Linked DNA regions of Vulgatibacter sp.. The protein of the gene in region 2 interacts with the protein of the main gene of each other region in a pairwise test. Links are inferred from orthologs where the notes say so. Each region holds a gene or a part of one and is shown on either strand. Other genes may lie near its edges. The genes, in order: ACESMR_RS12060 and sfsA.

Region 1 (3,288 bases), on a different replicon or contig from region 2:
GCGAAGACGCGGAGGATCGGGCTCTCCAGCCCCTCGGGCACGAAGCTCTCGAGGCGGCGCAGTTGCTCCTGCCGCACCGGATCCACGTGGGCCGCGGCGATGCGGCGGACCTGCCCCTGCTCCAGCACGTCGACCACGCAGCTGTCGGCGAAGCGGGGGAGGGTGAGGCTCGAGACCGCCTGCAGCGTCGTCTCGAAATCGAGGGAGGAGCCGAGGATCTCGCCAGCCTCCGCGAGGAAGCGCGCGCCCCAATCCGCCCGCTCCTGCTCGGTGCGATCGGTGACGTAGAGCGCCAGCCCCTGCTGCGAGGGGTGGGCGCGGATCTCGAGGCGCCTGCCCTCTGCGCCCTCCACCCGCAGGGTGCAGGTGGCGTCGCTGCGCAGCGCCGCAGCCAGCGAGGGGATCGCGGCGGAGCCGAGCACCGCGGCGGCATCGGCGCCGAGGAGGCTCTCGGCGCCATGGCCGAAGAGCCGCTCCGCCTCGCCGTTGACGAAGCTGAAGCGGAGATCGCGGTCGAGGCCGGCGAAGCCGTCGGTGATGCTGGCGAAGACCGCGGCGAGGCGGGCGGCGCTCTCCTCCGCTGCGGTCCTGGCGCTGCTGGCGCTGCTGGCGAGCTGCGCCACGGCGAAGCCGGTCAGCGAGAAGAGGACCGCGATGAGGGCACCTTCCGGCTGATCGAGCTCGACGCCGTAGCGTGGGGTGAGGTGGAGGAAATGGGTGCCGGTGCCGGTGAGGAGCACGGTGAGGAGCCCGGGCCCGCGACCGGCGAAGAGGCTGATCACCACCACCGCCAGCGTCACCAGGAGGAAGGGGGCCCGGGCGAGGACGGGCCAGGCCACCGTCTGCAGCCCCAGGATCAGGGCGGACGTAGCCACGGCGAGGGCGTAGCGGGTCACCGGCAGGCGGAGCAGCTTCATCGAAGGGGCGCTCGAGCGAGAGGGGTCCCCGATGGTCGCACGGAAACGGTGAAGCCTTCCACTCGCAGCGAAATGCCGCCGCGCGCCCCTCAGCGCCCTTACGATACGGGGATGGATCGCGCCGAAATGCTCGCAGCCGAATTGACCGCCAGGGCCCGGGTCGCAGCCCGGCGCCTCGCCACCGCCCCCACCGGAAAGAAGGACGAGGCCCTTCTCGTCACCGCAGCGCTGCTGCGGCAGCGGCGGGAGGCGATCCTCGCCGCCAACCGCGAGGATCTCGAGGCGGGCAGGGCGGCGGGGCTCGGGCCGGCGCTCCTCGATCGCCTCGCCCTCGACCCGGCGCGGATCGAGGGGATGGCGCAGGCGGTGGAGGCGATCGCGCGCCTGCCCGATCCCGTCGGCGAGGTGGCCGCGGTGTGGCGCAGGCCCAACGGCCTGCGGGTGGAGCGGGTGCGGATCCCCCTCGGCGTGATCTTCGAGATCTACGAGGCCCGGCCCAACGTCACCATCGACGCTGCCGCCCTCTGCCTGAAGAGCGGCAACGCCTGCATCCTCCGTGGCGGGAAGGAGGCGCTGCGGAGCAACCTCGCCCTGGCGGAGATCCTCGTAGAAGCGCTCGCCACCGCGGAGCTCCTGCCGGACACGGTGCAGATCCTCGACCGGCCCGATCGCGAGCTGCTGCTGGCGCTGCTGCAGCGGAGCGGCGGGATCGACCTCGCCATTCCTCGCGGGGGCGAGGGGCTGATCCGCTTCGTCTCCGAGAACGCCCGGGTGCCGGTGATCCAGCACTACCGCGGGGTCTGCCATCTCTACCTCGACGAGAGCGCGCCGCTGGATCGCGCGGTGGCCCTGGCGGTGAACGGCAAGTCGCGTCCCGCCGCCTGCAACGCCACCGAGACCCTGCTGGTCCACGCCGGCGCCGCGGCGCGGCTGCTGCCCGAGGTGGGCAGGGCCCTCGCTGCAGCGGGGATCGAGCTCCGCGCCGACCCACGGGCCCTTGCGATCCTCGCCGCCGCCGGGATCGATGCCCGCGCCGCACTGGCCTCGGACTTCGGCAACGAATTCCTCGCTCCCATCCTCGCGGTGCGGGTGGTGGACGGCTTCGACCAGGCCCTCGAGCACATCGCCACCTGGGGCTCGCTCCACACCGAGGCGATCTGCACGTCGGACACCGACGCGGCGCTGCGCTTCCAGCAGGAGGTCGACGCCTCCTGCGTGGTCGTGAACGCCTCCACCCGCTTCAACGACGGCGGCGAGCTGGGGCTCGGCGCGGAGATCGGCATCTCCACCAGCAAGCTCCACGCCTTCGGTCCGATGGGGCTCGAGGCCCTCACCACCCTGCGCTTCGTGGTGGTGGGGCAGGGGCAGATTCGCCCCTGAGGGGAGCTGCAGCCACGGGCCGCAAGGGCCAAAGAGGCGATCCCCGCGGAGAACCCTGTGCTAAGTTCCCCGCGATCGGCGGCCCAGCCGTGCAAGAGACGAGGGCCGGCCACGAGGAGTTACCTTGGCTTCCCGCAAGACCGCAGCGACCGACAAGCCCGCCACCCGCACCACCGCGAAGAAGGCGGCAGGCTCGGCAACGACGAAGAAGGCCCCGGCCCGCAAGAGCACCGCCGCAGGCGGCGCCCGTGCCTCCGCCTCGCGCAGCAGCACCGCGAAGAAGGCGCCGGCGAAGAAGGTACCGGCCAGGGGCGCGAAGCCCGCGGCGAAGAAGCCCGCGGTGCGCAAGAGCGCCACGACCGCAGCCGTGAAGGCGAAGGCGGTCGCCGCGATCACCGGCAAGCCGTCGGCCCGCGCCTCGAAGAAGGTGCTCTCCACGCCGGCCCGGGCGCCGAAGAAGGAGGTCGCCCTCGAGCACGGCGCCTCCTTCGAGACCGCGAAGATCGCCGCCAACGCCGCCCTCGACAAGAAGGCGGAGAACGTCGTGATCCTGGACGTGCGCGGGCTCACCTCCTACGCCGACTACTTCGTGGTGGCGAGCGGCAGCTCCGACCGGCAGGTCACCGCCATCGCCGACTCCATCGAAGAGAAGATGAAGAAGAGCGGCCACCGCACCATCGGCGTCGAGGGCTACACCCGCGGCCACTGGGTGCTCCTCGACTTCGGCGACGTCGTGGCCCACGTCTTCTACGAGGAGGCCCGCGCCTTCTACGACATCGAGGGGCTCTGGGCAGACGCCCGCCGCATCCCGATGGAATGAAGGTTCGCGTCCTCGCCATCGGCACCGACAAATCGGGCCTCTTCGAGCCGGCGATCGCCGAGTACACGAAGCGAATCGGCAGATATGCCCAGCTCGAGCTGCTGGAGCTGCCTCCCTCGAAGAAGGGGGGCAGCGACGCGCTCCGGGCGAAGGAAGAGGAAGGCCAGTCCC
Region 2 (3,295 bases):
CTGGGGGGCGGGGCGCTGCCCGCAAGCTGCACGAGGGAGCCTTGCGTGTGCGCAACCAGGCGAAATATGAGCACCTTTCCGCTGTTGGTACGGGCGGAGGCATGCATGGACAAACCAACCGTCCTGGTGATCGACGACGATCTCGACGCGCTCGTCCTCGCCACTGCGGTGCTGGGGAGCGCTGGCTACCAGGTCTTCAGCGCGGTCGATGTCGGCCAGGCCCTCGAGCTGGCCCGGGCGCATCGGCCACAGGTCGTGTTGCTCGATCACCACCTGCCGGTGGTGGTGGGCCTCGACGCGGTGGAGGCGCTCCGCCACGAGCCGGCCTTGCTCGGGGCGGCGATCGTGCTCGTCACCAGCCGCCAATTCGCGGGATCGGAGGTGGCCCATCTCGACGGCTACGTCCGCAAGCCCTGGGTGCCGGAGCAGCTCCTCGCAGCGGTGGAGCGCTCCCACGGCCTTTCCCTGAACAACGCGATCTAAGCCGCTCCGGGCTCCACGGGCCTGGTGGGGAGGAGCCCGCGCTGGAGCAGATCGAGCTTCTGGAAGGCGATCCCCACCAGCGCATGGCGGATGCTCCCCTCGGCGAGGAGGCTACCCACCTGCTCCAGCGGAATCGTCTCGATCGCGATCACCTCGCGCTCGTCGAGCTGCTGGCTCCCGGCCTTCGTGGCGCGCTGCGCGAGGAAGGTGTGGCAGCGGTTGGTCTGGAAGGCCGGGTTGGGCTCGATCGATCCGAGGTCGAGCCAGCGCTTCGCCACGTAGCCCGTCTCCTCGCGGAGCTCGCGGGCCGCTGCAGCCAGCGGGCTCTCGCCCGGGTCGACGATGCCGCCGGGGATCTCGAGGGTGACGTCGCCGCTGCCGTGGCGGTACTGCCGGATGAAGATCACCTCGGCGTCCTCGGTGAGGGCGATCACGTTGACCCAATCCGGCAGTTCGAGGACGAAGAAGGGCCAGGTCTTTCCGGTGCGCGGCGAGACCGAGCGATCCTCGCGGAGCCGGAAGATCCCCGCGTCCTGCAGCACCTGCGATCCGACCGTCTTCCACTTCTCGGGCATCCGACGCCTCCACACGGGAGCGTCCATTCTACGCGTCGACGACCACCGGCCGCATGCCCGCGAAACGGAACCCCTCCAGCCCCACGTCGAAGGCGACGCCGCGGAGGAGCACCCCTGCGCCCTGGGCCTCCGCCAGCGCCAGAGCGAAGCCGGGATCGACGGGGTGGGGCCGGATCTCCTCCACGTCCGCCCGCTGCGCCACCAGCACGATCGCCGCCGGCTCGCCGGCACGGACGTGCGCCGCCAATTCGCGGCAGTGGCGGGCCGCGCGCTCGGAGGGGGCATCGGGAAAGAGCGCGGCCCTGCCCCGCGCCACCGCGACGCTCTTCACCTCGAGCAGCAGGCGCCTGCCGTCGTCGAGGGCGAGGGCGAAATCGAAGCGCGAGGCGCCGACCTTCACCTCCGGACGCACCGCGCCGAAGGCGGGCAATCCCTCGATCGCCTTGGCCTCGAGGAGCGTCCGCACGAGTCGATTGGCGCCAGCGGGATCGAGGCAGCCCAGCGGTCCGAGGGGCGCGTCGCCCAGCGGCGGGCAGCGGGCGCAGACCAGGGTGAAGGCGGTGCGGCGGGTGGGGCCTGCGGCAGGCACCACGTAGACCTCGGCGCCGGGGAAGAGGATCTCCTCGAGCCTGCCGCGGTCCGCGATGTGCGCCTCGACGACGGCGCCGCTCTCCAGCGCGACGACGCCGAGGAAGCGGTTGGGTCGTTCGACGAGCCTGCCCCGCTGCAGCGAGCCGGCGATCCGGTGGGGAACGAAGAGGCCCTTCAGAACAGCTCCTTCTCGAGGCCCGCGAGATCGAGGTCGATCAGCCGGGCGGCGTGGCTCTCCGCTGCAGCGAGGCGATCGAGTCGCTGGGTGTGGGCCACGGCGGCGACCTTGCAACCCGCGCGCTGCGCCGCGTGGATCCCCGCCTCGGTGTCCTCGAAGACGAGAACGCTCCGGGGCGTGATCACTTCCCCGCCGTAGCGCCGTGCCACTTCGTCCAGCGCGGCGATGCAGGCCGCGTAGCCCTCGGGGGAGGGGGTGGGCCGGGAGAGCTCATCGGCGGTGACGAGCGCGCTGCAGCGGCGGAAGAAGCCCGCGCCCTTGAGGGCCGCCTGCGCGTCGGCGCGGAGCGAGCCCGCCACCACGCCGACGGGCAGGCGCCGGCTCGCCTCCTCGAAGAGCGAGCGGGCGCCGGGAAAGAGCGGCACCTCCTCGGCGAGCGCCGCCGCGTAGCCGCGGCTCTTCTCGGCGAGCAGGCGGCGGAGCTCGTCCGGCGGGAGGGGCCGCTGCGCCTCCGACCAGAGGAGGCGGAAGGTGGTGCGATCGTCGAGACCGGCGAAGCGGGCCGGGTAGCTCGCCTCGTCGAAGGGGACGTCGTGCGCGGCGCAGCGCTCCTGGAGCAGGCGCAGCCGCAGCGCCTCGTCGTCGAGGAGGGTCCCGTGCAGATCGAAGATCACCGCGCGCAGCACCGGCGCAGCATACGGATTCGGGCCTGCCCGATCACGCGCCGAGCGCTGCAGCCGTCGCGCTCGCCACCAGCGCGAAGCGGGCTGCCTTGCCCACGCCGGTGAAGATCACGAACGGGAGCAGGCGCACGCCGACGAAGCCCGCGGCGATCACGAAGAGGTCGCCGACGATCGGAACCCAGGTGAGGAGAAGGAGCGGCGCGCCGAAGCGTCGCAGGCGCGCCTGCGCGCGCTCGAAGGCCTGCGGATCGCGCTGGATCCTGCGCTGCAACGCGCGGCCGAGGGCGCCTCCCGCGCCACGCGAGAGGGCGGTGCCGATCCAGAAGAGGGTGGCGGCGCCGAGCAGGTTGCCGGCGGTGGCGACGGTGACCAGGGGCAGCGGGGCCAGGCCGCCGCCGAGCAGGGCCACGAGCACCGCCTCCGACGGCAGCGGGACCACCGAGCCGGAGAGGAAGGCGGCGAGGAAGAGGCCGGGCAGCCCCCAGGTTGCCAGCAGGACGGGATCCACGGCGCTCCAACGGCGGACGGGCGCGGCACCTTCCCGCTTTGGCGACTTCAGCCCGCCTGGCGGCGGCCGTCGCCGGCCTTGAGCCACTGCACGTAGTGGGTCTGGCAATAGCCGCGGGTGCGCGAGGGCTTGTTGCAGCCGGCCCTGCCGCAGCGGGGCGGCGGATCGCCGGCGCGGCGGCGGCGGCCGGTGAGGCCGGGCAGGATCTTGCCGGCTTGCGCCGCGGCGGGCTCGGGCGGCGATGCGAAACCGCCGTCCGCTGCAGCGCGCTCTTCGA

What was found.
Region 1: the proteins of sfsA (region 2) and ACESMR_RS12060 interact in binary tests that used the Escherichia coli proteins (3 or more experiments, as listed by UniProt). The link is inferred for Vulgatibacter sp. from one-to-one orthologs.

What each region holds. Positions count from the first base shown.
Region 1 is NZ_JAWLCN010000004.1:210,851-214,138, reverse strand. What follows is about bases 179-3,162. They hold ACESMR_RS12060 (glutamate-5-semialdehyde dehydrogenase), read left to right. Parts: upstream 179-1,028; coding sequence 1,029-2,297; downstream 2,298-3,162. Other genes in these bases: rlmH (23S rRNA (pseudouridine(1915)-N(3))-methyltransferase RlmH), read left to right, coding at 3,114-3,162; rsfS (ribosome silencing factor), read left to right, coding at 2,422-3,117; ACESMR_RS12065 (ATP-binding protein), read right to left, coding at 179-917. In the rest of the region: more of ACESMR_RS12065, read right to left, coding at 1-178; more of rlmH, read left to right, coding at 3,163-3,288. UniProt on the Escherichia coli protein: Catalyzes the NADPH-dependent reduction of L-glutamate 5-phosphate into L-glutamate 5-semialdehyde and phosphate. The product spontaneously undergoes cyclization to form 1-pyrroline-5-carboxylate.
Region 2 is NZ_JAWLCN010000003.1:49,231-52,525, reverse strand. The notes cover bases 15-3,005. They hold sfsA (DNA/RNA nuclease SfsA), read right to left. Parts: upstream 1,942-3,005; coding sequence 1,087-1,941; downstream 15-1,086. Other genes in these bases: ACESMR_RS07685 (YqaA family protein), read right to left, coding at 2,545-3,005; ACESMR_RS07690 (HAD family hydrolase), read right to left, coding at 1,824-2,501; ACESMR_RS07700 (NUDIX hydrolase), read right to left, coding at 480-1,058; ACESMR_RS07705 (response regulator), read left to right, coding at 106-483. In the rest of the region: more of ACESMR_RS07685, read right to left, coding at 3,006-3,018; ACESMR_RS07680 (hypothetical protein), read right to left, coding at 3,066-3,295. UniProt on the Escherichia coli protein: Binds to DNA non-specifically. Could be a regulatory factor involved in maltose metabolism.